DNA from 3 places in the Mesorhizobium sp. IMUNJ 23033 genome. Region 2 is predicted to be linked to each of the others. Evidence: predicted binding sites of a transcription regulator. Region 2 holds the regulator's gene; each other region holds the start of a gene.

Region 1 (9,913 bases), on a different contig from region 2:
CCCGATTGCGATCTCATCGTCGGCACCGAAGAAGAGATCATGATCGCGTCCGGCGCCGACGATTGCCTGAGCGCGCTGAAGACCATCCGCTCGCTGTCCAAGGCCACCATCGTGCTGAAGCGCGGCGCCATGGGCTGCATCGTCTATGACGGGCCGATCAGCGACGATCTCGAGGACGGCGTCGTCGGCAAGGGCTTCCCGATCGAGGTCTATAACGTGCTCGGCGCCGGCGATGCCTTCATGTCGGGCTTCCTGCGCGGCTGGCTCGGCGGCGAGAACCTTGCCACGGCGGCGACCTGGGCCAATGCCTGCGGCGCCTTCGCCGTGTCGCGCCTGCTCTGCGCGCCGGAATATCCGACCTTCGAGGAGCTGCAATTCTTCCTCAAGCACGGCAGCAAGCATCTGGCGCTGCGCAAGGACGAGGCGATCAACCACATCCATTGGGCGACGACCCGCCGGCGCGACATTCCTTCGCTGATGGCGCTGGCCTGCGACCACCGCGTCCAACTCGAGGATGTGGCGGCAAAGGTTGGCGCCGATGTCGCGCGCATCGAGGATTTCAAGGTGCTGACGGTCAAGGCGGCCGCCAAGGTTGCCGCTGGCCGCAGCGGCTACGGCATGCTGCTCGACGAGAAATTTGGCCGCGACGCCATGTTCGAGTTCGCCCGCCATCCCTTCGCCTGGCTCGGCCGTCCCGTCGAACTGCCGGGCTCGCGGCCGCTTCGCTTCGAATTCTCGCAGGACATCGGCTCGCAACTGGTCGAATGGCCGGTCGAGCACTGCATCAAGTGCCTGTGCTTCTACCATCCCGACGATCCCGAGGCGCTGAAGACGGAGCAGCAGCAGAAGCTCCGAGCGCTGTTCGAGGCCGCGCGGAAGGTAGGCCGAGAACTTCTCGTCGAGATCATCGCCGGCAAGCACGGCAAGCTCGACGACACGACGATCCCGCGCGCGCTGGAGGAACTCTATGCGCTCGGCATCAAGCCGGACTGGTGGAAGCTTGAACCGCAGGCTTCGGCAAATGCCTGGGCGAAGATCGAGGCGGTGATCGTCAGGAACGATCCATGGTGCCGCGGCGTCGTGCTGCTCGGGCTGGAAGCGCCGCAGGACGAGTTGGAGGCGGCCTTCGCCGCCACCGCTAAGGCGCCCATCGTCAAAGGCTTTGCCGTCGGTCGCACGATCTTCGTCAACGCCGCCGAACAATGGCTTGCCGGCAGGATGTCGGATGACGAAGCGGTGGCCGACATGGCATCGCGCTTCGAGCAATTGACCGAGGCATGGCTTGCCGCGCGCGGCCGCAAGGCCGCATAAGAAGACGGAAAGCCGGAGGAAACGACATGACCAAGACCGTTCGCCTGACGATGGCGCAGGCTGTGACCCGCTTTCTGTCCCGCCAGATGACCGAGATCGACGGCAAGAAGGTTCAGATCTTCGGCGGCGTCTGGGCGATCTTCGGCCACGGTAATGTCGCCGGCATCGGCGAGGCGCTTTATCAGGTGCGCGACGACCTGCCGACCTTCCGCGCCCACAATGAGCAGGCGATGGCGCATGCGGCGATCGCCTATGCCAAGGCCAATTTCCGCCGCCGCTTCATGGCGGCGACCTCTTCGATCGGCCCCGGCGCGCTCAACATGGTGACGGCGGCAGCACTTGCGCATGTAAACAGACTGCCCGTCCTGTTCTTGCCCGGCGATGTCTTCGCCAACCGCTTGCCGGATCCGGTGCTGCAGCAGGCCGAGGATTTTTCCGACGGCACGGCGACGGTCAACGACTGCTTCCGCGCCGTCTCGCGCTATTTCGACCGCATCACCCGTCCCGAGCAGATCATCCCGGCGCTCAACCGCGCCATGCAGGTGCTGACCGATCCGGCCGAATGCGGGCCGGTGACGCTGTCGCTCTGCCAGGACGTGCAGGCCGAGGCCTATGATTATCCTGAAAACTTCTTTGCCGAGCGCGTCTGGACGCCGCGCAGGGTGCGCCCCGATCGCCAGGAACTGGCGGCCGCGGTGGCAGCGCTCAAGGGCGCGAAAAAGCCGCTGGTGATCGCCGGCGGCGGCGTGCTCTATTCGCAGGCGTCCGGAGAATTGGCGAAGCTGGTGCAGGGCGCCGGCATTCCGGTCTGCGAGACGCAAGGCGGCAAATCCTCGCTGCCGGACGATCATCCGCTCAACATGGCCGCGGTCGGCGTTACCGGCACTTCGGCCGCCAACCGGCTGGCGGAAGAGGCCGACGTGGTGCTCGCCGTCGGCACCAGGCTGCAGGATTTCACCACCGGTTCCTGGGCGCTGTTCAAGAATTCCGGCCGGACCATCATCGGCCTGAACAGCCAGCCTTTCGATGCCGGCAAGCACTGGGCACTGCCGTTGGTCGCCGACGCAGCGGAAGGGCTCTCCGAACTCGCTGCCGCGCTGAAGGGCTGGAAGGCGCCTGCCGCCTGGACCGACAATGCGATCAAGGGCAAGACGGACTGGCAGGCCGATGCCGCCAAGGTGACGGCCTCGACCAATGCCGCCTATCCGTCCGACGCGCAGGTGATCGGCGCCGTGCAGCGCACGATGGGCGCCAGTGTGACCCTGCTGCATGCCGCCGGCGGTCTGCCCGGCGAGTTGCACAAGCTCTGGCAGGCCGGCGCGCCCGGCTCCTACCATGCCGAATATGGCTTCTCGACCATGGGCTACGAGATCGCCGGCGGGCTCGGCGTCAAGATGGCCAAGCCCGACGAGGAGGTCGTCGTAATGATCGGCGACGGCTCCTATCTGATGCTCAATTCCGAGATCGCGACCTCGGTCATGCTCGGCCTCAAGCTGGTAATCGTGCTGCTCGATAATAGAGGCTATGGCTGCATCAACCGGCTGCAGATGGCGACCGGCGGCGCCAACTTCAACAATCTCTTGAAGGACTCGCGCCACGAGATCCTGCCCGACATCGACTTCGCCGCGCATGCGGCAAGCCTCGGCGCCATCGCCGAGAAAGTGTCGTCGATCGCCGGGCTTGAAACCGCGCTAGAGCAGGCGAAGAAGAACGCCCGTACCACGGTTCTTGTCATCGACACCGACCCGCTGGTGTCGACCGATGCCGGCGGCCACTGGTGGGACGTCGCTGTGCCGGAAGTCTCGGCACGGCCGCAGGTGAACGCCGCGCGCAAGAAATACGAGGAAGCCTTGAGCGAGCGGCAGGCTTGAGCCCGCCGCTCATAAAAACCTGAGGTCGCCTTGCAACGATCTGACATTGGAGTGACGACTTGAGAGCCAAACTGGGCATGTCCCCCATCGCGTGGTGGAACGACGATCTTGCTGAACTCAGCGATGACGTGTCGCTGGAGGAGTGCCTGGCGCAGTCGCGCTCGGCCGGCTTCACCGGCATGGAGATGGGCCGCCGCTTCCCCAACGACCCCAAGGTGATGCTGCCGATCCTGAAGGAAGCCGACGTCACGCTGTGCGGCGGCTGGTTCTCCGGCACGCTGGTCGATGAGGAGATGGCGAGGAACAAGGATCGCATCCAGCCGATGATCGATCTGTTCAAGGCGGTGAACGCGCCTTGCATCGTCTATGGCGAGGTCGGCCGTTCCATCCAGGGCGACCGCTCGAAGCCACTCGCCACCAAGCCCAAACTTTCCGGCGACGAGATGAAGGCCTACGCCCGGCGGCTGACCGAATTCGGCGAATGGTGTGCCGAGAAAGGCATGCCGCTGTCCTATCATCACCACATGGCGGCGGTCGTCGAGACCGAGCCGGAACTCGACGCCTTCATGCGCCATTCCGGCGAAGGCATTCCGCTGCTGCTCGACGCGGGTCATTTGGCCTTTGCCGGCGGCGACGTGCTGCGCGCCATCGACAATCATCACAAGCGCGTCAACCATGTTCACGTCAAGGACGTACGCATGGGCGTGATCGACAGTCTCGACCGCACCAGGCAGTCCTTTCTCGACGCCGTGGCGCTCGGTGCCTTCACCGTGCCCGGCGACGGCTCGCTGGATTTCGGCGCTATCGTGCAGAGGCTGGCGGATCATGGCTATGAGGGCTGGTTCGTTGTCGAGGCCGAGCAGGATCCAAAGAAGAATCCGCCGCTCAAAATGGCCCAGGTCGGCTACAAGGAGCTGATGCGGGTGATGACGGCTTCGGGGTACACGGTCGAGACGCAAGGCTTCCCCAACGCATGAACGCTGGATTTGCCGTGACCGGCGGCCTATCCGAGGTCCGGTTGGTGAAATCCGGATTGGCCCGATGAAAGATAATGAGCACCCGTTCTTCCGGCCGCTGTGGCGGCGCGTTGCCATCGTCGCGGTCTGCCTGATCTGGTCGGCAATCGAGTTCGCCTCCGGCACGCCATTCTGGGGCGTGATCGCGCTCGGCTTCGCTGGCTACGCCGTCTGGCAGTTCTTCTACCTCTACAAGCCAGCCGAAGAGGGCAAGGCACCGACCGAGCCCGAACCGAAGGAGTAACCCAGATGTCGAAGCTGCTCGTCAAAGCCAACAAGGGCCATGGCCGCGTCGCCCATGTGACGCCGAAAAATGCCGGCTGGACCTATGTCGGTTTCGATCTGCATCGGCTGAAGCCCGGTGAAAGCGCGTCCGGTGAAACCACAGATCGCGAAGTCTGCCTGGTCTTCGTCACCGGCAAGGGCAAGGCAAGCGTCGGTGGCAAGGATCTTGGCCTGCTCGGCCAGCGCATGTCGCCCTTCGACGGCAAGCCGTGGTCGGTCTACATGCCCGAGGGGTCGGACTGGTCGGTCACCGCCGACACCGATCTCGAGCTTGCCGTCTGCTCGGCGCCGGGGCTTGGCGGCGGCCTGCCGGTTCGCGTCATCGCGCCCGACGATCTTGGCCAGGAAACCCGCGGCAAGGGCACCAACACGCGTTACGTCACCAACATCCTGCCGGAAGGCAAGCCGGCCGATTCGCTGCTGGTGGTCGAGGTCATCACGCCGGGTGGTCACACCTCGAGCTATCCGCCGCACAAGCACGACCAGGACAATCTGCCGGCGGAGTCTTATCTCGAGGAGACCTACTATCACCGCCTCAACCCACCGCAGGGCTTTGCCTTCCAGCGCGTTTACACCGATCCCGACACAGACGGCGCGCGTGCGCTGGACGAGGCGATGGCGATCGAGGATGGCGATGTCGTGCTGGTGCCCAAGGGCTATCACCCTTGCGCAGCTTGCCATGGCTACGACCTCTATTATCTCAATGTCATGGCCGGGCCGAAGCGCACCTGGAAATTCCACAACGCGCCCGAGCACGAATGGCTGATGAAGGCGTGATCCAGAATTTGTTGGTCCAGCACGGAAAAATCGTCGGCTAAGGACCCCGCTGGGTCGATTTGCCATCGAAAACTCTTCAAAGCTTCGTCAATCCGTCATGGAAATCACCTATGGCAGCGGGCTGACGAGGTTTTCTCATGCGCTACGCCATTTACTTCACTCCCAGGCAGGACGAGCCGCTGGCGCGGATCGCCGCCAACTGGCTTGGCCGCGATCCGTTCGGCGCCGCGACCCGGCCGGTCGAGGCCGTCGGTGAATTGTCGGCGGCGGAAGTCGCCTTCCATACGGCGTCGGCGCGGCGCTACGGCTTCCATGCGACACTGAAGGCGCCCTTCCAGCTGGCGCCGAACGAGACGGAAGCCTCGCTGCGCGCGGCACTCGACAGCTTCGCCGAAGCGACCATGCCGGTCACCATTCCACGCCTCGTCGTCGGCCAGATCGACGGCTTTTTCGCGCTCGTGCCGGAAGCGCCGCTGCCGGCGCTCAACCGTTTTGCGGATGACGTTGTGCTCGGCTTCGACCGCTTCCGCGCGCCGCTGACCGAGGCTGAGATCGAACGCCGCAGCCCCGATTCGCTGAAGCCGGCCGAATTCCGCAACCTCTGCCAGTGGGGCTACCCTTACGTCTTCGAGACCTTTCGCTTCCACATGACGCTGTCCGGCCGCGCCGCGTCACAGGAAAGCCCTCGTCTGCGCGCAGCAATAGACAGCCTGTTCGCGGAGGTGCTGCTGCGGCCGGTGCCCGTCGATGCGCTTACGCTGTTTGTCGAAACCGAACCGGGCGCGCCGTTCATGGTGCTTTCCCATCACGCGCTCGGGCGTCGCCCGGCCAGAAAAACTGCCTGAGATCAAGGACTGCCTGAAATGACCGCCGAGACCGTTCTCACCAACGCCCGCATCGTGCTTGCCGACGAGATCGTCGAGGGCTCGCTCGTGCTGCGCGACGGCCTGATTGCCGCCATCGATCCCGGCGCCGCCCGCACCGGCGAGGACATGGGCGGCGACTACGTGATCCCCGGCCTGGTCGAACTCCACACCGACCATCTCGAGGGCCACTACGCGCCGCGGCCGAAAGTGCGCTGGAACCCGATCGCCGCCGTGCTTGCCCATGACGCGCAGGTGGCGACCGCCGGCATCACCACCGTGTTCGACGCCTTGCGCGTCGGCATGGACGAGGATGCCGACCTGAACTCCGCCGACATCCGCAAGCTGGCCGATGCGATCGAGGATAGCGTCGAGCAGGACCGGCTGCGGGCTGATCACTTCATCCATCTGCGCTGCGAAGTTTCGGCACCCGATTGCCTGAGGGCCTTCGCCAATTTCGAGACCGATAAGCGGGTGAAGCTGGCTTCGCTGATGGATCATGCGCCGGGACAGCGCCAGTTCGTCAATCTCGAGACCTATGCCTATTATTACCAGCGCAAGCTGAAGCTGACGGATCGCGCCTTTCAGAAGTTCTGCGAGAAGCGCATGGCGGAATCGGCCATGAACTCCGGTCCCAACCGCGTCTTCATCGCCGCCGCCTGCCATGAGCGCGGCATCGTGCTGGCGAGCCACGACGACGCCACCTCGGGCCATGTCGAGGCGGCGATCGAGCAGGGCGTGCGCGTTGCCGAATTCCCGACCACCGAGGAAGCGGCACGGACCTCGAAAGCGGCCGGGCTCGGCGTGCTGATGGGCGCGCCCAACGTCATGCGCGGCGCCTCGCATTCGGGCAACGTCTCGGCCCGCACGCTCGCCGGCGACGGCCTGCTCGACATATTGTCGTCGGATTACATTCCTTTCAGCCTGATCCAGTCGGCCTTCTTCCTCGGCGATGTCGTCGAGGGCATTTCGCTGCCGCAGGCGGTGGCCATGGTGTCGAAGAACCCGGCCGAGGCGGTCGGCCTCAGCGATCGCGGCGTCATCGAACAGGGCCGGCGCGCCGACCTGGTGCGCGTGCGCGTCGACGACCATGTGCCGGTCGTCCGCACCGTCTGGCGCCAGGGGCGCCGGGTCGCATGATGGTCTCGGCATTGATCGAACGCGAACTCTCCACCGACACCTTTCCGATCCGCCACGGCGTTTTTGTCGCCGTGGTCGGACCGAGCGGCGCCGGCAAAGACACGGTGATCGGCTTTGCCAAGGCGCGTTTCGCCGATGAGAGCCGGCTGGAGTTCGTGCGCCGGGTCATCACAAGGCCGAGCGATGCGGCGAGCGAGGACCACGACACGCTGGCCGACGCGGCCTTTGCCGAAGCCGAGGCCGACGGCGCCTTCGCCATTGCCTGGGAGGCGCATGGCCTGCGCTATGGCATTCCGGCCGATGTCGACTGGTCGGTCGCCAACGGCCAGGTCGCCGTCGCCAACGTGTCGCGCGGCATCATTCCGGTGTTGCGCGACCGCTACGCCAATCTGGCCGTCGTCGAGATCACCGCCACGCCGGAAATCCTCGCCGAGCGGTTGGCCATGCGCGGCCGCGAATCGCGCGGCGAGGTGCTGGCCCGCCTGGCGCGCAGCACATCGGTTGCGCTGTCCGGCCCCGACGTTACCTCGATCGACAACAGCGGCGCCCGCGAAGTGGCAGGCGAACGCTTCGCCGAAGTGCTGCGCAAGGCGATGGCGTTCTCCGACCTGTCGAGCATGATCTAGGACGCCTTTTTGCCTTCTCCCCTTGTGGGAGAAGGTGGATCGGCGCGCAGCGTCGAGACGGAAGAGGGGTGTTGGAGGAAACGCGGCGCGAGAAAATTGAAGGATCTTAATCGCTTACCTCTTCGAGGTGGCGATCCTTCCAACACCCCTCATCCGACCTCGCTTCGCGAGGCCACCTTCTCCCACAAGGGGAGAAGGGAGAGACAAGCAGCTACTCCGCCGGCGCGCCCGCCACGTTCTTGCGCGTGGCGTCGATCATCTGCCGCCGTGCCCGGAACACGCCCCATTGCTGGTCGACCAGCACGCCGATCAGGATCACCCCGCCCATCACCGCGAAGTTGAGTGAGGAGGGGATGCCGAGCAGATTGACGAGGTTCTGCAATTCCTGCAGCAGCACCGTGCCGAGGATGACGCCGATCAACGAGCCTTCGCCGCCGCGCAGCGAGAAGCCGCCGAGCACGGCCGCCGCAATGGCGTAGAGCTCGTAGAACTGCCCGTGGCTGGCCGGCGAGATCGAGCGCGTGTACATGGCGAAATAGATCGCCGACAGCGCCGTCAGCACGCCGCAGATGACGTAGGCCGCCATCACCACGCGCCCCGTGCGGATACCGGAATATTTCGCCGCTTCCTCGTTCTTGCCGATGGCGTAGAGATAGCGCCCGAACACCGAGCGGTGCAGCACCACCCACATCACGACTGAGATGACGATCAGCGCGATGAAGCTGTTCGGCACGCCGTAGCTGCGGCCGGCGGTAAGGAATTCAAGGTCCGGAAAATTCTGGCCGAAGCCGAAGCCAGCCGTGCCGTCGGCGGTGTAGAAGCGCGCCGCGCCGCGATAGATCAGCAAGCCGCAGAGCGTCACCACGAAGGGCTGCAGCTTCAGCCGCGTGATCAGCCAGCCATGCACCAGGCCGATGACGGCGCCGAGCGCAATGATCAGCACGAAGGCCAGCGGCCAATCCATCCCGCGCACGGCGATGAAGTCGATGAACAGAGTCCCGAGCAGCGCAACCACCGATCCCACAGACAATTCGATGCCGCCGGTGATGATGACGAAGGCCTGGCCGATCGACAGAATGCCGAACAGGCCGATCAGGTTCGAGGTGTTGGCAAGGTTGATCGGCAAGAGGAAGCGCGGATTGATGATCGCCACCACCGTTCCCACCACCAGGATGAGGATCAGCAGGCCGAGGTCTTTTTTGCTCATCGTCTTCTCCCCAATGCCTGCCTGAGCAGGTTCCGCAAAAGTGTTCTACGGTCTTGCGACCAGAACCTGCGGCGAAACAAAATCTAGTTCGGCTTCTTGCCGACCGCGAGCAGCAGCACGTTTTCCTGGCTGAAATAGTCCTTGTCGAGAATGCCCGAGATCTGGCCCTCATGCATGACGGCGATACGGTCCGAGACGCCGATCACCTCCTCCATGTCGCTGGAGATCATCAGCACGGCGACGCCGGCATCGGCCAGCGCCCGCATCAGCCCGTAGATTTCCGCTTTGGCGCCGATATCGATGCCGCGCGTCGGCTCGTCGAGGATCATCACCTTCGGGTTCATCGCCAGCCACTTGCCCAGCACCACTTTCTGCTGGTTGCCGCCCGACAGCGTGCCGGTGCGGGTCGCGACCGATGGCGCCTTGATGCCGAGATTTGCTTTCTGCTTCTCGGCGGTGGCGACCTCGGCGCTGGCCGAGACCAGCGAGCGCCGTGCATGCGCCGGCAGATTGGGCAGTGAGATGTTCTGCGCGATCGACAGATCGAGCAGGATGCCGGTCAGCTTGCGGTCCTCGGGCACCAGGAAGATGCCGCTGGCCACCGCATCCGCCGCCGAGCCGAGCGCGAGTTCCTTGCCGTCCAGCTTGACGCTGCCGCCGAAGCGTTCGTCGATGCCGAACAGCACGCGCGCCAGTTCGGTGCGGCCGGAGCCGACCAGGCCTGCAAGGCCGAGGATTTCGCCATGCCTGACGTCGAGATCGACGGGACGGTCGGGATAGGCGCTGGTGCGCACTGCCTTGGCCGAAAGCGCCACGC
Region 2 (9,913 bases):
TGCTGCCCTTGGCGAGCGGCGGGGGCGCTCAGGCGCCGTCGACGGCACAGCTGTCCTCGACCGCCTCGGTGCGGGCCCAGCTGCAACCGCCGCCGGTTCGGGCGCGCGTCCGGGCCACGGGCGAGCGCGGGCTCGACATTCTGGTCGCGGAGGACAATGAGGTGAACCAGATGGTGTTTACCCAGATCCTCGGCGAGACCGGCTACGGCTTCGAAATCGTCGGCAATGGCCGCAAGGCGCTCGACGCCTTCGGCAGGCTCAATCCGCGCATGATCCTGATGGACGTGTCGATGCCGGAGATGAACGGGCTGGAGGCGACAGCTGCCATTCGCCGGCTCGAGGAAGAGACGGGCACGCATGTGCCGATCGTCGGCGTCACCGCGCATGCGCTCAAGGGCGACCGCGAGCGCTGCCTGGAGGCCGGCATGGACGACTATCTGCCCAAGCCGATCAGCCCAAGGGCGCTGCTCGAAAAGCTTGAGCGCTGGATCGGCGCGGACAGTCAGGTTCAGCGCAGCGCCGGCTAAGATCTTATCTCCGCGTGCGGCTGTGCACCGTCCCTGGATGGGCGGTCGCCGCGCACGCGATTTGCTCGCGGCGCCCCGGAAACGCCGGGTTACCCAAAGGTATGGCGCGATCGCACCATACCAAAACCGGCGACCAGCCGTGACAATGGGTGCATCGAATTTGGCTCCCTCGGTTACGGGCGGGAGCAGCGACCGCCGACTAGAACAGCGTCGAATCTACCCCAACGGACCTGTTTTCGGCGATGGCTCGGCCATGACACGCTCTGGCCAAGGGCAACGCGTTTCCGTCCGGCTTTTCTTTTCTCGGCGGCGCGGCTCGTGCCGCCGAGGGCAGACGAGGCTAGAAAATCCCGCAAGTCCCTGATTCCCGCGGCAAACCTGCGATACGCCGCCAAGGCTGGAAGCCGGCGGTTTCCGACTTGGCCGTCAGACGTTACCGGGCTGACATGAAACTGTCATGCGACTGTAATAATCGGGAGCTATTGGCCTCACCGGGCGCCTAGGACAAGGGTGCCGAGAGACCATCTTCCGAACAGGAGCAGGCCACATGAACAAATTTCTCCTCACGGCGTCGGCCGCAGCGCTTGCGCTCGCCGCGTCGTCCGGCTTCGCCGCCGCGCGCGACCAGATCCAGGTCGCCGGGTCGTCGACCGTGCTACCCTATGCCAAGATCGTCGCCGAGCAGTTCGGCGAAACCTTCACCAACTTCAAGACCCCGGTTGTCGAGTCCGGCGGCAGCGGCGCCGGCATCAAGGAATTCTGCAAGGGCGTCGGCGAAGACACCATCGACATCGCCAACTCCTCGCGTCCGATCAAGAAGGACGAACTGAAGTCCTGCGCCGACGCCGGCGTCAAGGAAGTCCAGGAAGTCCGTATCGGCTATGACGGCATCGTCTTCGCCACCGACATCAAGGGCCCGGACTGGGCGCTGGTTCCCGCCGACATCTACAAGGCGCTCGCCGCCAAGTTGGTCGTCGACGGCAAGCTGGTCGACAATCCGAACACCAAGTGGAACCAGGTCAATCCGAAGCTGCCCGACTGGGATATCGCCGCTTACATTCCCGGTGAGAAGCACGGCACCCGCGAAGTGTTCGAGACCAAGCTTCTCGACGCAGGCTGCGACAAGGACGCTCTCAAGGCCGCCGGCGTTGCCGACGAAAAGGAAATCGGCAAGACCTGCATCGCCATCCGCAAGGACGGCAAGGCTGTCGACATCGACGGCGACTATACCGAGACCCTCGCCCGCATCGACTCCAACAAGACCGGTGTCGGCGTGTTCGGTCTCTCCTTCTACGAGAACAATGCCGACAAGCTGAAGGTCGCAACCGTGGAAGACGTCGTGCCTTCGACCGAGACGATCGCCAGCGGTAAGTACCCGGTTTCGCGCCCGCTGTTCTTCTACGTCAAGAAGGCGCATCTCGGCGTCGTTCCCGGCCTGAAGGAGTATGTCGAATTCTTCCTCGACGACCAGATGGTCGGCCCGGAAAGCCCGCTCGCCGAATACGGCCTCGTGGCTGCTCCGGACGCCGAGCGTCAGGCCCAGCGCGACGCGTTCGCCGCCGGGAAGTCGATGTAATCAATCTTCCAGGCCAGGGCGCGGACCAAGTCCGCGCCCTGGTTTTATCGCCTGCCGCATTGGCGCTGGCGACTAAAGCTTCCCCGGGGGTGGTCAATGTCGTCCTTGTTCGTACTCGCCATTGTCGTCGCCATCGGCGTGGTTGCGTTCCTGATCGGCCGGCAGCGTGCCGCAGCGCACGAAAACGGCACGGTGAAGCCGCACTCGCGCTCCCATTACCACGGCTGGTGGGCCTTCCTGCTCGCCGTCCTGCCTGCCCTTCTGCTGCTTGCCGTCTGGAACATCGGCTCCTCCTTCTATCTCGACCGCCACATTCACGCCGTCCTGCCGGAGCGCACCGCCGACAGCAAGGTTGCCAGCGAGGCACTTGATGTCAGCCTGGTCAAGAGCCTGGCCAAGGGCCTGCGCCAGCTCGATGCGAACACCGCGCTGCCCGCCACCCTTGCCGAGTTGCAGCCGCTGCTTGCCGCCAAGGGCGTGGCGCTGGCATCGGATACACAGGACTACATGATCCCGATCGCCGTCGAGACGAACAAGGTCCAGGGCATGCTTGGACTGTTCGGCGCGGTCGTCACCCTCGCTCTGTCGATTGCCGGCGCCCTCTATGCGCTGAGGCAGATCGCGCCGCGGGCGCGCGCCAGGAACAATGTCGAGAAGCTGATGCTGTGGGGTCTGCTCGCGGCCTCGACCATCGCCATCCTGACCACAGTCGGCATTGTGCTGTCGATGCTGTTCCAGACGATCCAGTTCTTCGAAAGCGTGTCGCCGATGAGCTTCTTCTTCGGCACGGTATGGGATCCGCGCTTTGCCGCCGCCGGTTCCGGCGGCAGCCAGGGCCAGTTCGGCCTGATCCCGCTGCTCGCCGGCACGCTCTACATCGCCGCCGTCGCCCTGCTGGTGGCGGTGCCGGTCGGGCTGATGTCGGCTGTCTACATGGCCGAATACGCAACGCCCAAGGTGCGCGGGGTGGTCAAGCCGGCGCTTGAACTGCTCGCCGGCATCCCGACCATCGTCTACGGCATCTTCGCCGTCGTCACGCTCGGGCCTTTCCTGCGCGATCTCTCGGCGGCGCTGACCGGCGGCTCGCCCTTCATCCAGGGCCAGAGCATCTTCACTGCCGGCCTGGTCATGGGCGTCATGCTGATCCCGGTCGTGTCCTCGCTGTCCGACGACATCATCACCGCGGTGCCGCGCGCCATGCGCGACGGCTCGCTCGGCCTCGGCGCGACGCGCTCCGAGACGATCAAGCGGGTGATCCTGCCGGCCGCACTTCCCGGCATCGTCGGCGCCATCCTGCTGACCGCTTCGCGCGCCATCGGCGAGACGATGATCGTCGTGCTGGCGGCCGGCGTCGCCGCCAACCTCACCGTCAACCCGTTCGAAGCGATGACCACCATCACCGTCAAGATCGTCAACCAGCTTACCGGCGATCTCGAGTTCAATTCGCCACAGACGTTGGTCGCCTTCGCGCTCGGCCTGACGTTGTTCGCGCTGACGCTGGTGATGAACATCGTCGCGCTGTACATCGTGCGCAAATACCGGGAGCAGTACGAATGACCGACATTCCCATGGATACTATGGTCCGGGCGGCGGCTCATCCGCGCCGCGATATCGGCCTGAAAGCCCGCTACGCCGCCGAACGCCGCTTCCGCATCTATGGCGGGCTGGCGATTTCCGTCGGCCTGGCGTTCCTCGCCATCATGCTCATCACCATCGTCTCGAAGGGCTACACCGCCTTCTGGCAGACGACGGTGACGCTGCCGATCACCTTCGACGAGAAGCTGATCGATCCGTCCAACAAGCGCGCCACCGATCCGAGCGTGCTGATCAAGGCAAATTATCCCAAGCTCGCCGAACGCGCGCTGATCGCCAAGCTCGGCATCGATCCCAGCAACAAGCCGATGGTCATGAAGCTCAAGGGCTTCCTGTCGGAAGGCGCCCGCGTCCAGCTGCGCGACATCGTCGCCGCCGACCCGTCGGTCATCGGCACGACGCGCGACGTCAACATCCTCGCCGCCGCCAATCTCGACTCCGCCTTCAAGGGCCAGATCGACCTCAGTGTCGAGGAATCGCGCCGCAAGGTCTCGGACCAGCAGATCGCCTGGATGAACAAGCTCAAGGCCGACGGCGTGATGGCCGAGCATTTCAACACCGGCCTGTTCTCCTATGGCGCCTCCAGCCGCCCGGAAACGTCGGGCATGGGCGTGGCCATCATCGGCTCGTTCTACATGATGGTGATCGTGCTGCTTTTGGCGCTGCCGATCGGCGTCGCCGCCTCGATCTATCTTGAGGAATTCGCCAAGAAGAACCGCCTCACCGACCTGATCGAAGTCAACATCAACAATCTGGCGGCGGTGCCGTCGATCGTCTTCGGCCTGCTCGGACTTGCCGTGTTCATCAACTTCCTCGGCATGCCGCGCTCGGCCGCTTTCGTCGGCGGACTGGTGCTGACGCTGATGACACTGCCGACGATCATCATCGCGACGCGCGCTGCCCTTGCCGCTGTGCCGCCGTCGATCCGCTCGGCAGCGCTCGGCCTTGGGGCGTCCAAGATGCAGATGGTGTTCCATCACATCCTGCCGCTTGCCGCCCCCGGCATCCTTACCGGCACCATCATCGGTCTCGCGCGTGCGCTCGGTGAAACCGCGCCGCTGCTGCTGATCGGCATGGTGGCCTTCGTCGCCGATTATCCGACGACGCCTTTCGATCCGGCCACCGCGCTGCCGGTGCAGATCTACATGTGGGCGAACGAGGCCGAACGCGCCTTCGTCGAGCGTATGTCGGGCGCCATCATCATCCTGCTCGTCTTCCTCATGGCCATGAACATCACAGCGATCGTGCTGCGGCGCCGCTTCGAACGGCGCTGGTAAAAGAAGGTATCTGTATGAACATCATGACCGAACAGTCCCTCGAAAATGCAGTGGGCGACAAGATGAACGCCAAGTCGAACGAAGTGATCAAGATGCGCGGCGACAAGGTCGGCGTGTTCTATGGTGACAAGCAGGCGCTGTTCGACGTCAATCTCGACGTCCGCCTCAACCAGGTGACGGCGCTGATCGGCCCTTCGGGCTGCGGCAAGTCGACCTTCCTGCGCTGCCTCAACCGCATGAACGACACCATCGACTCGGCGCGGGTGACCGGCAAGATCACGCTGGACGAAGAGGACATCTACGACAAGAACATCGACGTCGTCGAACTGAGAGCCCGCGTCGGCATGGTGTTCCAGAAGCCCAATCCGTTCCCGAAGTCGATCTACGAGAACGTCGCCTACGGTCCGCGCATCCACGGGCTGGCCAAGCGCAAGGCCGACATGGACCAGATCGTCGAATCGAGCCTGAAGAAGGCGGCGATCTGGAACGAGGTGAAGGACCGTCTGCAAGAGCCCGGCACCGGCCTTTCCGGCGGCCAGCAGCAGCGCCTGTGCATCGCGCGCGCCATCGCCGTGTCGCCGGAAGTGATCCTGATGGACGAGCCCTGCTCGGCGCTCGACCCGATCGCCACAGCCCGCGTCGAGGAGCTGATCGACGAGCTGCGTCAAAACTACACGATCGTCATCGTCACGCACTCGATGCAGCAGGCGGCGCGTGTGTCGCAGCGCACGGCCATGTTCCACCTCGGCTATCTGGTCGAGGAGGGCGCCACCGACAAGATGTTCACCAACCCCGACGACAAGCGCACGCAGGACTACATCACCGGCCGGTTCGGCTGAGTGGTCCGGCGGCAACTTTCAGGCACGAGGACAGGATCATGGGTGAACATCATACCGTCGCCTCTTTCGACGAGGATCTCGGGCAGATCAGCAAGCTGATCTCCGACATGGGCGAACTGGCCGGCGCGATGGTCGGCGGGGCGACCAAGGCCCTTCTGAATTCCGACAATGCACTGGCACAGAGGGTGGTCTCCGACGACGCCATCATGGATGCGCGCCAGCGCGAGCTGGACGACCGCGCCATCACGCTGATCGCCAAGCGCCAGCCGATGGCCAACGATTTGCGCGCGGTGGTCGGTTCTATCCGCATGGCCGGCGATCTCGAGCGCATCGGCGACCTTGCCAAGAACATCGCCAAGCGCGTTGGCACCGTCGGCCTCAGCGTCACGCCGCGCGACCTGTCGCACTCCATCGATGTGATGGCGCAGTTGGTGCTGGTCCAGGTGCAAGGGGTGATCGAGGAATACGCCGCCGCAGACGCCGCGGCACTCGCCAAGCTTCGGAACGACGACGAGCGCATCGACGTCAAATACACCTCGGTGTTCCGTGAGCTGCTGACCTACATGATGGAAGATCCGCGCAACATCACGGCCTGCACGCATCTCTTGTTCTGCGCCAAGAATCTGGAGCGCATTGGCGACCATGTCACCAACATCGCCGAGAACGCCTACTATGTGCTGACAGGCTCGCAATTGCCAGCCAATCGTCCCAAGCAAGACGAGACAGCGATGTCCGCGCCGGCTGCATGACAGGGGTAACCGACTGATGATAGCGCCACGCATCATGGTGGTGGAGGACGAGGAGCCGCTGGGGGTGCTGCTCCGCTACAATCTGGAATCCGAAGGCTACCAGGTCGAGGTGGTGACGCGCGGCGACGAAGCCGAGATCCGCCTGCAGGAAAACGTTCCCGACCTGCTGGTGCTCGACTGGATGGTGCCGGCGGTTTCCGGAATCGAGCTTTGCCGGCGCCTCAGGATGCGGCCCGAGACCGAGCGGCTGCCGATCATCATGCTTACGGCGCGTGGCGAAGAGAGCGACCGCGTGCGCGGCCTCTCCACCGGCGCCGACGACTATCTGGTCAAGCCGTTCTCGACGCCGGAATTCATGGCCAGGGTCAAGGCGCTGCTGCGTCGCGCCAAGCCGGAAGTGCTGTCCAGCATGCTCAAGGTCGGCGACATCGTGCTCGACCGCGAGTCGCACCGGGTCTACCGCAAGAAGAGCGAGATCAGGCTCGGGCCGACCGAGTTCCGGCTGCTCGAATTCATGATGCGGCATCCGGGCCGGGTGTTCTCGCGCAGCCAGCTGCTCGACAATGTCTGGGGCGAGACGATCTATATCGACGAGCGAACGGTCGACGTGCATGTCGGCCGGCTGCGCAAGGCGGTCAACAATGGCCGCATGCCCGACGTCATCCGCACCATCCGCGGGGCAGGATACGCGATCCGGGAAGATTAGGTATGTGCTGATATTCAGGCCTGCGAACGGCGCGGCCTGGCCTCAACACATCTCAAGTCGCGATCAAGCCACGTTCTTTCCTGCCGAACCCGTTCGCTGCTGGACGCCCGGCGCGAAAATCTCCTGGTCGACGAAGCCAAGCGCGCGCATGGCGCAGCCCTCGCGGATCAGCGGCAACTCATTCGGCTCGGTGTCGAAGGAGATCGATTTCGAGTGCTGGCCGCCGGCGGTCTGGGCAATCGCCTCGCGCAGCGCCGGTTCGATCAGATCGAAAGCGGCGGCGCTGACGCCGACCATGGCGACGGGTGCGGGATCGATCAGCGCGAACAGGCTGCCAAGGCCGAAGCCGAGCGCCTCGCCCGCCTTGCGGTAGGCTTCGCGCTCCGGCCCGTCGCTCTCGCGCGCCCGGGCGGCGAGCGCGCGCATGTCGGCGTCGCCGACATCGGTCGGTTCGGCATCCTCACTCATCATCCTGGCGTTGCGCCAGATGGCATAGTTGCCGGCATAGGCTTCGACGCAGCCGCGCCGTCCGCAGCGGCAGAGCGCGCCGCCCGGCCGGTGGATCATGTGGCCGAACTCGCCGCCGGACGAATGAGTGCCGGTGAACAGTTCGCCCTTCAGCACCAGCCCCATGCCAATGCCGTGCGAGAGCAGGATGGCGATGAAATCGTCGCGGTAGCGTTCGGGATCGCGCCATTGCAGCGCCACCGCCATCATGTTGCAGTCGTTTTCCATGGTAGCGGGAATGCCGAACTCGCCTTCCAGAATGTCGGCAAAGGGGATGTCGGTCAGCGACGTGATCGGCGACCACAGCATGGCGCGGGCATGGGTGTCGGTGATGCCCTGGATGCCCATCGCGATGCGGGCGACGCTGCGGACATCGAGATCGGGATCCTCGAACCGGCGCCGGACTATCGCCGTGCATTCGCCGATCAGCTCGTCGCGCGGCATGGTCAGCGTGTCCAGGCGGCGTTGCTCTTCGGCAATGACCTGCCCGGCATAATCGATGACGGCGACGGAGAGGAAGTTGAGCGACAGCACCACGGTCATCACCGCGGTGGCTTCCGGATTGAGGCCGAGGCCGACCTGTGGCCGGCCGCGCTTCAGCGAAGCCGCTTCGCTGGGCTTGCTCTCGGTCAGGATGCCTTCCTGGATCAGGTCGGAGGAGATCGCCGAAATGGTCGAATGGCTGAGGCCAGTGGTCGCGGCGATCTCGGTCCGTGACGGCTGGCCAGCCCTGCGCACGGCCGAAATCACCATCGCCCGGTTGCGCCGGCGTAGATCGTCGTGGCGGATTCCAACCGACATGGCCTGCGTCTCCTCCCTGCCGCCGCCGCTTCGTGAACGTCGAAGGCCGTCGACGCGCTCACTGAATATTGGCAGAATCGGGAAGTCCTGTCATTTATTTATTCCGAGACCCGAAAAAAATTCGACGGCCGTCAAAAACCGTCAGAATCGATGTTGACAGCGCTTCGGCGTTGGATCAGTATTTTTTCGAGGCTCGAAAAAAAGAGAGCCTTGTGCCGGCCTTCGGGTCAGTTTGTCGCGCCGTGCGCGGCGCAGGGAGGATATCATGAAGAAATTTGCAGTCGCCATGCTGGCGGGTGTCGCCATGTCGCTGACGCTGGCGTCGGTCGCGCAGGCGAAGGACAAGGTCATCGGCGTGTCGTGGTCGAACTTCCAGGAAGAGCGCTGGAAGACCGATGAGGCGGCGATGAAGGCAGCGATCGAAGCCGCCGGCGACAAGTACATTTCCGCCGACGCACAGTCTAATCCCGGCAAGCAGCTGACCGACGTCGAAAGCCTGATCTCGCAAGGTGCGAATGCGCTGATCGTGCTGGCGCAGGACGCCTCGGCCATCGGGCCGGCGGTGCAGAAGGCGCTTGACGAGGGCATTCCGGTCGTCGGCTATGACCGCCTGATCGAGAACAAGGACGTGTTCTACCTGACCTTCGACAACAAGGAAGTCGGCCGCATGCAAGCCCGCGAAGTGTTCAAGGCGAAGCCCGAAGGCAACTACGTCTTCATCAAGGGTTCGGGTGCCGATCCGAACGCCGATTTCCTGTTCGCCGGCTCCATGGAAGTGCTGAAGGAAGCCATCGACGGCGGGAAGATCAAGAATGTCGGCGAGGCCTATACGGACGGCTGGCTGCCGGCCAATGCGCAGAAGAACATGGAACAGTTCCTGACCGCCAACGACAACAAGGTCGATGCGGTGGTGGCGGCCAATGACGGCACCGCCGGCGGCGTCGTTGCCGCGCTGACGGCGCAGGGATTGGCCGGAACCGTTCCGGTTTCGGGCCAGGACGGCGACCACGCCGCGCTGAATCGCATCGCGCTCGGCACGCAGACCGTGTCGGTGTGGAAGGATGCGCGCGAGCTCGGCAAGAACGCCGCCGAGATTGCCTCGCAACTGGCCGACGGCAAGAAGATGACCGACATTGCCGGCGTCACGGACTTCACGACGCCTGGCGGCAACACTGTCAAGTCGCTTTTCCTGACCCCGGTCGCGATCACCAAGGACAATCTCAACGTCGTCATCGACGCCGGCTGGATCAAGAAGGACGAGGTTTGCGCTGGCGTTGCCGCAGGCAGCGTCGCGGCCTGCAACTAAAGCCGGCTGATACCGGTAGCGAGTTCGGCGCC
Region 3 (9,913 bases), on a different contig from region 2:
AGTTCTCGACCCGGCCGACGGACCCGCCATTGGCGGAGATGACGCCCTTGTACTGTTCGACAAGCGCATCGACCTGCTGCTGCGAGAGGTCCTGCCGGGCAAGGAACACATGTTCGTAAAGAGCCATAGTGTATCAGTGCCTTTCTTCGTTTCTCTCCCGGACCCTCGCGGCAAAAGCCTCTGCAACTTCTCTGACCGCTGATCCCCAGTAAAAGGGGGCGGGAAGAAAGGAGCATTTCGAGACGGTCGAGAGCGGAGACACGGGAGGCGGAAGCGCTTCTGGCTTCACACACCGCTTTTCGAGAAAAGCAACGGCCCTCCGTTCAGCCCCCAGCAAGGACCGGCAGATTGCGGGCGTCTATACAGCAATTCCCGGGGAAGGCAAGGCCGGGCGGCGTTGCAGACAGCGTCCTTGGCGTCGCAGGGCCGAAGACACCAGGCTCAGCTGGTGTGGGCGACCGCCTTGTCGACCGTTTCGGGGAAGAAGTCGGGCGCGGCGCGGCGCTTGCCGAACATCATGTCGTATTGCAGCAGGCGGAAATCGTTGATCGCCGGGTCGATCTTCTTCTGCCGCGCCCAGTCGGGTGTCGCCTCGCCGGCCGGCGTCAAGAGAAGGTTGCGGTCGACGACGCGGTAGCGTTCGCGCAGCGCGCCGAGGAAGCCGGTGTAATAGGGATGCGTGATGCCGGCCGTGGTCAATATGTGGTAGGGCAGGAAGGCCGGGCTGACCGCGCCCATGTCCTCGGCCGGACCGGTGCGATTCGACCAGATGATCAGCGGCGTTTGATGATGCTCCAGCATCTGGTCGGCCGGCTCCTTGCGCGGCGCGACATTGTCTTTCATGAAGCCGGTCTCGACATAGACTGGTCCGAGCGGCGGCAGATGGTCGCCGAAAAAGGCGATCACCGTCGGCCGCTCGCGTTTCCTGGCCCATTCGATCAGGCGCTCTAGCCCGCGGTCCGCATCGGCGGAGCCTTCGGTGTAGCTGAGCAGCGATTCCCGCGCCCATGTGCTGATCGGCGCCTGCACCTTGTGGGTCGGATTGTAATAACGATAAGGCTCGTAGGGACCGTGGTTCTGCAGGCTGACGGCGAAGAAGAACACCGGGTCTTCGCTGGCATCGGCCTCGCGGATGATCTCGTCGGTCATTGCCGCATCGGAGGCCAGCGGTCCGCGCTTCTGCATCGGCGGCAGCGTCTCTTCCGAGCGGAAGTCGTTGAAGCCGAAATCGGCATAGACCGCGCCGCGGTTCCAGAACCAGTTGGTGCCCGGGTGAATGGCGCGCGCCCTGTAGCCCTCGCTCTTCAGGAAGGTGGCCAGCGAGGGCGTCGGCGAGCGCACATATTGCTGGTAGGGGATGGAGCCGGCCGGCAGGAAGGCGTTGGAAAAGCCGGTCAGCGCCTCGAACTCGATATTGGCGGTCATGCCGCCGAATTCGGGCGAGAACATGTAGCCCGAGCGCAGTGCCCGCACATTGGGGATCGGATCCGGCGTGATGGTGACGCCGGGCAGCTTGGTCGGATCCCAGAAGGATTCGCTCATCACGATGATGATGTCGGGCTTCTCGGCGGGCACCGATGCCGTCACCCCTGGCCTGTCGATCGCGGCGATCGCCTTGTCGGAATAGCCCGCCGGCGCCGAGACATGCGCCATCGGCACATTGAGCGCGAAGGCCAGCGCGAAACCGTTGGAGGCGTAGTTTTCCTTTTGGTCCCACATGATCGGAATGATCTGCAGCCGGTCGCGGGTCCACGAGAAGGTGGCGTAGTCCATGATCGAGACGAAGAAGGCGAGCAGCGGCACGGTCAGGGTCAGCCTGGCAAGGCGGCCCTTGCGGCTGAGGACCGGCACCCGGCGCCGCCACTGCCGCCAGCCATAGACGAGCAGCGACAGGCCGCCGACGATGCCGATCGCGATGGCCAGCGCGGTCATCGGTCGCTCGCGCACCAAAAGCGGCATCAGCGACATGATCTGCCTGGAATACAGGAAATCGGTCGGATAGAGCGGGTCGCCGAGATAGTGCGACTTCTGGTGGCCGACAAAGGCCAGCACCAGCGTCAGCGGCGCCACGATCATCAGGCTCTGGTGGCTGCGGCCGAGCACCGCGTCGAGACCAATCAGCACCAGCGCGAACACGATGATGGTGGTCCAGCCCGGCTTGAAGGGCTGCAGGAAGAAGCCGACCGTGCCGTAAAAGTCGCCGCGCACGATCCATTCGATGGCAAAAACCAGTATGGCGGAGGCGAGCAGGCTGATCAGGCCATAGCGTACGACCGGCCACTTCCGCCCCGGCAGATAGCCGGTGGACGGATCGCCTTCCAGAAACTGCGGCGCGCGTTTGGCCACGCCCTTTCCGATCCTTGCCACTTCACTTCCCCCGGCCCACGCAACGCGTCTTTCCCACTCGCGTCACTGATCTGTCATAGAACTGTCATGCAAAAGCTAGCGGCTGTGGCGAAAATAAGAAGAGCCAGCAAACGATTCGTGAGCGGTTTTCATCAGGTGTGATCGCCAAAAAGGCTTTCGGAACAGGGACTCGACCGGTTTTTCCGGCCGCAAGGAAGGCTGAAACGCTGCCCGCGGGCTTGACTTGGCCGTCCGCCTTGCGTCACAGGCAGGGAAAAACCAGCCTCTGGAGAAGCCCAAATGGCCGTCGCATTCACCTTTCCGGGACAGGGCAGCCAGGCTGTCGGCATGGGCAAGGATCTGGCGGATGCCTTTCCCGAGGCGCGCAAGGTGTTCGAGGAAGTCGACGACGCGCTCGGCGAAAAGCTGTCGAAACTGATCTGGGAAGGGCCGGAAGAGACGCTGACGCTGACCGCCAACGCCCAGCCGGCGCTGATGGCGGTGTCGCTGGCCGCCATCCGGGCGCTGGAAGCGCGCGGCTTTTCGCTGAAGGACAAGGTGTCTTACGTCGCCGGCCATTCACTGGGCGAATATTCGGCCCTTGCCGCAGCCGGCTTCGTTCCGGTCGCCGATGCGGCGCGGCTGCTGCGCGTGCGCGGCAATGCCATGCAGGCGGCGGTGCCGGCCGGCGAGGGCGCCATGGCGGCCATCATCGGGCTGGAACAGGCCGATGTCGAAGCCGCCTGCGCCGAGGCCGCTCAAAGCTCAGTTTGCCAGATCGCCAACGACAATGGCGGCGGCCAGTTGGTGATTTCGGGCGCCAGGGCCGCGGTCGAGCTGGCGGCAAAACTCTGCACCGAAAAGGGCGCCAAGCGGGCGCTGATGCTGCAGGTCTCGGCCCCCTTCCATTCGGCGCTGATGGCGCCGGCGGCAGCGATCATGCGCGAGGCGCTGGCCGGCGTGGCGAAGAACGCGCCGCTGGTGCCTGTCGTGTCCAACGTCTCGGTCACGCCGACCAGCGATCCCGACGAGATCGCCCGCCGCCTGGTCGAACAGGTAACCGGGCGCGTGCGCTGGCGCGAAACGGTGGAATGGTTCGGCACCAACGGCGTCACGACGCTCTACGAAGTTGGCGCCGGCAAGGTGCTGTCGGGACTGGCGCGACGCATCAACCGCGATGTCGCCACCGCGGCCGTCGGCACGGCGGCCGATGTCGAGGCGGCGCTGGCCGTGCTTGCATAATCCACTGGCGATTTGACCCCACCCATGTGAAGGGTGTCGTCTGAGATTCAGGAGACAAAAATGTTCGAACTGACCGGCCGTAAGGCGCTCGTCACCGGCGCAACCGGAGGCATCGGCGAGGCGATCGCTAGAGTGCTGCACGCGCAGGGCGCCATCGTTGGCCTGCATGGCACGCGCGTCGAGAAGCTGGAGACGCTGGCTGCCGAGCTCGGCGACCGGGTCAAGCTGTTTCCGGCCAATCTGTCCGACCGCGACGAGGTCAAGGCGCTCGGCCAGAAGGCGGAGGCCGAGCTCGAAGGTGTCGACATCCTCGTCAACAATGCCGGCATTACCAAGGACGGCCTGTTCGTGCGCATGTCGGATGCCGACTGGGATGCGGTGCTGGAGGTCAACCTCACCGCCGTGTTCCGGCTGACGCGCGAACTCACCCATCCGATGATGCGCCGCCGGCATGGCCGCATCATCAACATCACCTCGGTGGTCGGGGTGACAGGCAATCCCGGCCAGACCAACTACTGCGCCTCCAAGGCCGGCATGATCGGCTTTTCCAAGTCGTTGGCGCAGGAGATCGCCACCCGCAACATCACCGTCAACTGCGTCGGCCCTGGCTTCATCGAATCGGCCATGACCGACAAGCTCAACGACAAGCAGAAGGAGACGATCATGGCGGCGATCCCGACCCGGCGTATGGGCACCAGCGCCGAGGTCGCCTCTGCGGTCGCCTATCTCGCCTCCAATGAAGCGGCCTATGTGACCGGCCAAACCATTCATGTGAATGGCGGCATGGCCATGATCTGACGGACCAAGGTCCGGCGGGTTGTGAAAAGGCCCATTTCGGCTTGGACCTCGGCCATTTTTCGTGTAATGCGGCCCGCAACCCGGCGGTTCGGGCAAAAACCGGTCCTGTTTGTTGTGTTTCCGGCGGGACCATCTTTCAGCTTGATTAGCGGCATTCCGCCCGCTAACGAAGACAGACAACCAAAAGACGAGGATGCCCCAAATGAGTGACACCGCAGAGCGCGTCAAGAAGATCGTCATCGAGCATCTTGGCGTCGACGCCGACAAGGTGACGGAGCAGGCGAGCTTCATCGACGACTTGGGCGCTGACAGCCTCGACACGGTCGAACTCGTCATGGCCTTCGAAGAAGAATTCGGCGTCGAGATCCCGGACGATGCGGCCGAGACCATCCTGACCGTCGGCGATGCCGTGAAGTACATCGACAAGGCCTCGGCCTGAGGCTTTTCGCAGGCATTACCGGGGAGGACCTGCGATGAGGCGTGTCGTCGTCACGGGCCTTGGCCTGGTTTCGCCGTTCGGCATGGGCTTCGAGCATGGCTGGAAGGAACTGCTGACCGGCCGCAGCGCCGCCAAGCGTGTCACCGAATTCGAAGTGGAGGATCTTGCCTGCAAGATCGCCCACGTCATTCCGCGCGGTGACGGCTCCAACGGCTCGCTCAATCCCGAAGCCGTGCTCGAGCCGAAGGAACTGCGCAAGATCGGCGACTTCATCCTGTACGGGATCGCGGCCGCCGACGAGGCGCTGAAGGATTCCGGCTGGGAGCCCCAGACCGAGCAGGAGCGCTGCGCCACGGGCGTCATGATCGGCTCCGGCATCGGCGGCCTCGAGGGCATCGCTGAGAACGCGCTGATCCTGCACGAGCGCGGACCGCGCCGCATCAGCCCCTTCTTCATTCCCGGAAACATCATCAACCTGGTGTCCGGCCAGGTGTCGATCCGGCACGGGCTGAAAGGCCCGAACCACGCCGTCGTCACCGCTTGCTCGACCGGCGCGCATGCCATTGGCGATGCCGCCCGGCTGATCATCTTCGGCGATGCCGACGTGATGCTGGCCGGTGGCGCCGAATCGCCGGTGACCCGGCTTTCGCTTGCCGGCTTCGCCGCTTGCCGGGCGCTGTCGACCGAGCGCAACGACACACCGGAAAAAGCCTCCCGTCCCTATGACCGCGACCGCGACGGCTTCGTCATGGGCGAGGGCGCCGGCGTCGTAGTTCTCGAAGAACTCGAACACGCCAAGGCGCGCGGCGCGAAAATCTATGCCGAGGTCACCGGCTATGGCCTGACCGGCGACGCCTACCACATCACCGCGCCCGCCGAAGACGGCGACGGCGCCTTCCGCTGCATGACGGCGGCGCTGAACCGGGCGAAGCTGTCGCCCGCCGACGTCGACTACATCAACGCGCACGGCACCTCGACCATGGCCGACACGATCGAGCTTGGCGCCGTCGAGCGGCTGGTCGGCAACGCGGCGTCGAAGATCTCGATGTCGTCGACCAAGTCGTCGATCGGCCATCTTCTGGGCGCGGCGGGTGCCGCCGAGGCGATCTTTTCGATCCTCGCCATCCGTGACAACATCGCGCCGGCCACCATCAATCTCGACAACCCGGAACGTGAGACGGCGATCGACCTGGTGCCGAACACGCCGCGTTCCAGACAGATCGACGTGGCGCTGTCCAATTCCTTCGGTTTTGGCGGCACCAACGCCTCGCTCGTCTTCCAACGCTACAATGGCTGAACAGCCGGCCGGCAGGCGTCCCCGAACCCTGTCGTCATTTTTGCCATATTCGCCCCTACTCTGCCCCAGGGGATTCGTCGAAATGACAGATAGTAGGGCGCTATGAACACAAATCCGGGCGGCGGAGAATTCGGACAGCAGCAGGCCGCATCCAGTCCGATCGTGCCGAAGACGGCCGCCGAGGCCTTGCGGCCCGAGGCCGGCACGCCGCCGCCAAGGCGCTCGCGGGCCTCGCGCAGCCAGATCGTCGTGTTCATGAACTTCGTCATCTCCTCGGTGATGCTGCTGGTTCTGGCGGCCGGCATCGCGCTCTATTTCGGCAAGCAGGCGTTCAACGAGCCCGGCCCGTCGGCCGCCGGCGACACCTTCCTGGTCAAGCCGAACACCGGCGTCCAGGATATCGCCGACCAGCTCGAGCGGCGCGGCCTGATCAGCGACGCCCGTATCTTCCGCCTTGGCGTGCGCGCCAACGGCAATGATTCCGCGCTGAAGGCCGGCGAATACGAGATCAAGGCCCGGGCTTCGATGCGCGACATCATGGAGCTTTTGAAGAGCGGCAAGTCGGTGATGTATTCGCTGACCATCCCGGAGGGGCTGACGGTCGAGCAGGCGCTGCAGCGCATCGCCGAGCAGGATGCGCTGACCGGCGACATGCCTGCGACCGAGCCGTCCGAGGGCAGCCTCGCCACCGACACGCTGCGCTTCACCCGTGGCGCCACGCGTCAGCAGATGGTCGACAAGCTGCTGGCCGACCAGAAGAAGCTGGTAGAGGAGGTCTGGCAGCGGCGCGCGCCTGATCTACCCTTGGCCAATATCAACGACTTCGTCACGCTGGCCTCGATCGTCGAAAAGGAGACGGGCAAGGGCGACGAGCGCTCGCGCGTGGCCGCCGTCTTCCTCAACCGGCTGGCCAAGGGCATGCGTCTGCAGTCCGATCCGACGATCATCTACGGCCTGTTCGGTGGTAAGGGCAAACCTGCCGACCGTCCGATCTACCAGTCGGACATCGACAAGCAGACGCCCTACAACACCTATCTGATCAACGGCCTGCCGCCGACACCGATCGCCAATCCGGGCCGTGCGGCACTCGAGGCGGTCGCCAATCCGTCCAAGACCGACGACCTCTATTTCGTCGCCGACGGCACCGGCGGCCACGTCTTTGCCTCGACGCTGGAAGAGCACAACCAGAACGTCGCCCGCTACCGGGCGCTGCAGAAGAAGCAGGCCGACGACGCCGCCAAGGCCGGGGCCAAGGTGGAAGGCCAGACCGATGCCCCCGCCGATGCCGGCGATAGCGGCGACGCCGGTGGCGATGCGGGGGCCGCCCAGTAGCGCCGGGTGGTTTTTAAATCGTCCCTTGCGGGATGCGCTGATTTTTGAAGAAAACGTACGGCGCCGGCTTGAAGGCACCAGTCGTTTCGGCATTTTGTAGCCGCGCGTGGTTTGACCGGGAACGGGTTCCTGGATCACGCGCCAAGGGGCGTACGGGCATCATGAATTTGCAGAGCATGACCGGTTTTGCGCGCGCGGTCGCCGAACACCAGGGCACCTCGATCGCCTGGGAGGTCAAGTCGGTCAACGGCAAGAGCGTCGAGGTCAGGCTGCGGCTGCCGCAAGGCTTCGAGCGATTGGAGCCGGCCGTCAGGCAGACCATGCAGAAGCGATTTTCGCGCGGCAACTTCCAGGCGACGCTGACCGTCGGCCGGGCCGCCGGCGCGCAGGTGCAGCCGGTGGTCAACGAGGTCTTCCTGAAGGATCTGGCGGGACTGGCCAAGCGGCTGCAGGAGCAGTTCGGCGTCGCCCCTGCGACGGCCGATGGGTTGCTGGCGCTACGTGGCGTGCTGGATATCCCGGAAGCCATCGAGACCGAAGAGGCGCGGGCCGCGCTCGATGCGGCGGTCCTGTCGGCGCTGGACGTGGCGCTCGCCGGGCTGGAGCAGGCGCGCCAGAGCGAGGGCGATGCGCTTCGTTCGCTGCTCAGCGGCCATATCGACGCCATCGAGGCGCTGACGCTGAGGGCCGAGGCCGATCCGTCGCGCGAGCCGGCGGCGATCCGCGAGCGCATTGCCGAGCAGGTCCGCCTGCTGATGGATGCCTCCGCCAATCTCGACGCCAGCCGGCTGCATCAGGAGGCGGCCTTCCTCGCCACCAAGGCCGACATCCGCGAAGAGATCGACCGGCTGAAGACGCATGTCGCATCGGGACGGGTGCTGCTCGCCAATGGCGGCGCCATCGGCCGCAAGCTCGATTTTCTGGCGCAGGAATTCAACCGCGAATCGAATACGCTGTGTTCCAAGTCGAACGCCGCCGCGGTGACCGCCATCGGGCTAGAACTGAAGGCGGTCGTCGATCAGTTTCGCGAACAGGTCCAGAATCTGGAGTAGCCCGAATGGTCGCCAGGGATTTGGGTTCCCGCATCCGCCGCCGCGGGCTGATGCTGGTTCTGTCGTCGCCGTCCGGTGCCGGCAAGTCGACGATCGCGCGCAATCTTCTGGAAAGCGATTCAAGCCTCGAACTGTCGGTCTCGGTCACCACCAGGCCGCGTCGTGGCAGCGAGATCGAGGGCGTCCACTATCATTTCCGCACCATGCGCGAGTTCGAACGGCTGCGCGATTCCGATGCGCTGCTCGAATGGGCCGAGGTGCACGGCAATTGCTACGCGACGCCGCGCGAGCCGGCGGAGCTGGCGCTGGCGCAAGGCCGCGACATGCTGTTCGACATCGACTGGCAGGGCGCCCAGCAGCTCAAGGAGAAGATGCGCGCCGACATCGTCTCGATCTTCATCCTGCCACCGTCGATGAAGGAGTTGAAGGCGCGGCTGAAGCGCCGCGCCGAGGACCAGGAATCGGTGATCGAGACCAGGCTGAAGAACGCCCGCAACGAGATCGAGCACTGGAAGGAATATGATTTCGTCATCGTCAACGACGATCTCGATCGCGCCTTCGCCGAGGTGCGTGGCATCGTCATCGCCGAGCGGCTGAGGCGCGACCGCCGGCCGGGGTTGTTCGACTTTGTCTCCGGATTGCTGGACGAGAAGACGGATTGAGGCGGTGGAGCGCCGATCTCCCCCCTTGTGGGGGAGATGCCCGGTAGGGCAGAGGGGGGCGCTGTCCCGCCGGCGTTCGAATAAATTAGACTCCATCCTAAGCCGGCTGACGGCCGTTGGTTAGGTCGACCAGACAGAGGTGGTGATCCTTCGCGCCCCCCTCTGTCCTGCCGGACATCTCCCCCACGAGGGGGGAGATCAGCAGCTTCTCAAACCGCGTTCGTCAGCCGCACGAATTCCTCGACGCTGAGCGTTTCGGCGCGCCGCGTCGGGTCGATGCCCGCGCGTGTCAGCAGCGCTTCCCCTCCGAGGCTTTTCACGCTCTGCCTGAGCATTTTCCGCCGCTGGCCGAAGGCGGCTTCGGTGAAACGGCCGAGTTTCTTCACGTCGGTGGGCAAGGGGCTCGTGCGCGGCACCAGATGCACCACCGAGGACGTCACCTTGGGCGGCGGCGTGAATGCCTGCGGCGGCACGTCGAAGGCGATCCTCGCCTCGGTGCGCCAGCCGGCCAGCACGCCGAGCCGGCCATAGGCGTCGCTGCCGGGGGCGGCGACAATACGCTCGGCCACTTCGCGCTGGAACATCAGCGTCATCGAGGCGTAGAAGGGCGGCCATGCCGTCACCGTCAGCCAGCGGATCAACAGTTCGGTGCCGATATTGTAGGGCAGGTTGGCGACGATCTTCACCAGGCCGCCTTCCGAGGCGGCCTCGGCAAGAGCGGAAAAATCCGTCTTCAGCGCGTCGC

Evidence for each region. The regulator PhoB, encoded in region 2, activates phosphate uptake and scavenging genes when phosphate is short. The targets are predictions, from matches to a motif close to TGTCATNNANCTGTCAT.
Region 1: ACFX5Q_RS00860 (DUF1045 domain-containing protein) is a predicted target of PhoB. The motif match lies at 5,343-5,359, and genes of this name have one in related genera.
Region 3: ACFX5Q_RS19935 (LTA synthase family protein) is a predicted target of PhoB. The motif match lies at 2,419-2,435, and genes of this name have one in related genera.

What each region holds. Positions count from the first base shown of each region.
Region 1 covers NZ_JBJACT010000001.1:156,650-166,562, forward strand. Annotated here, with positions in the region: gene iolC (5-dehydro-2-deoxygluconokinase) at 1-1,311, shown strand, start outside; gene iolD (3D-(3,5/4)-trihydroxycyclohexane-1,2-dione acylhydrolase (decyclizing)) at 1,338-3,182, shown strand; gene iolE (myo-inosose-2 dehydratase) at 3,242-4,159, shown strand; gene ACFX5Q_RS00850 (DUF3329 domain-containing protein) at 4,224-4,442, shown strand; gene iolB (5-deoxy-glucuronate isomerase) at 4,448-5,260, shown strand; gene ACFX5Q_RS00860 (DUF1045 domain-containing protein) at 5,398-6,105, shown strand; gene ACFX5Q_RS00865 (alpha-D-ribose 1-methylphosphonate 5-triphosphate diphosphatase) at 6,124-7,263, shown strand; gene phnN (phosphonate metabolism protein/1,5-bisphosphokinase (PRPP-forming) PhnN) at 7,260-7,889, shown strand; gene ACFX5Q_RS00875 (ABC transporter permease) at 8,101-9,096, opposite strand; gene ACFX5Q_RS00880 (sugar ABC transporter ATP-binding protein) at 9,180-9,913, opposite strand, start outside.
Region 2 covers NZ_JBJACT010000031.1:95,638-105,550, forward strand. Annotated here, with positions in the region: gene ACFX5Q_RS27840 (PAS domain-containing protein) at 1-527, shown strand, start outside; gene ACFX5Q_RS27845 (PstS family phosphate ABC transporter substrate-binding protein) at 1,075-2,103, shown strand; gene pstC (phosphate ABC transporter permease subunit PstC) at 2,200-3,660, shown strand; gene pstA (phosphate ABC transporter permease PstA) at 3,657-4,973, shown strand; gene pstB (phosphate ABC transporter ATP-binding protein PstB) at 4,988-5,812, shown strand; gene phoU (phosphate signaling complex protein PhoU) at 5,851-6,561, shown strand; gene phoB (phosphate regulon transcriptional regulator PhoB) at 6,578-7,267, shown strand; gene ACFX5Q_RS27875 (ROK family protein) at 7,331-8,575, opposite strand; gene xylF (D-xylose ABC transporter substrate-binding protein) at 8,841-9,881, shown strand.
Region 3 covers NZ_JBJACT010000019.1:6,248-16,160, forward strand. Annotated here, with positions in the region: gene rpsF (30S ribosomal protein S6) at 1-127, opposite strand, end outside; gene ACFX5Q_RS19935 (LTA synthase family protein) at 442-2,367, opposite strand; gene fabD (ACP S-malonyltransferase) at 2,647-3,588, shown strand; gene fabG (3-oxoacyl-[acyl-carrier-protein] reductase) at 3,649-4,386, shown strand; gene ACFX5Q_RS19950 (acyl carrier protein) at 4,589-4,825, shown strand; gene fabF (beta-ketoacyl-ACP synthase II) at 4,860-6,122, shown strand; gene mltG (endolytic transglycosylase MltG) at 6,225-7,454, shown strand; gene ACFX5Q_RS19965 (YicC/YloC family endoribonuclease) at 7,616-8,506, shown strand; gene gmk (guanylate kinase) at 8,512-9,168, shown strand; gene rsmA (16S rRNA (adenine(1518)-N(6)/adenine(1519)-N(6))-dimethyltransferase RsmA) at 9,378-9,913, opposite strand, start outside.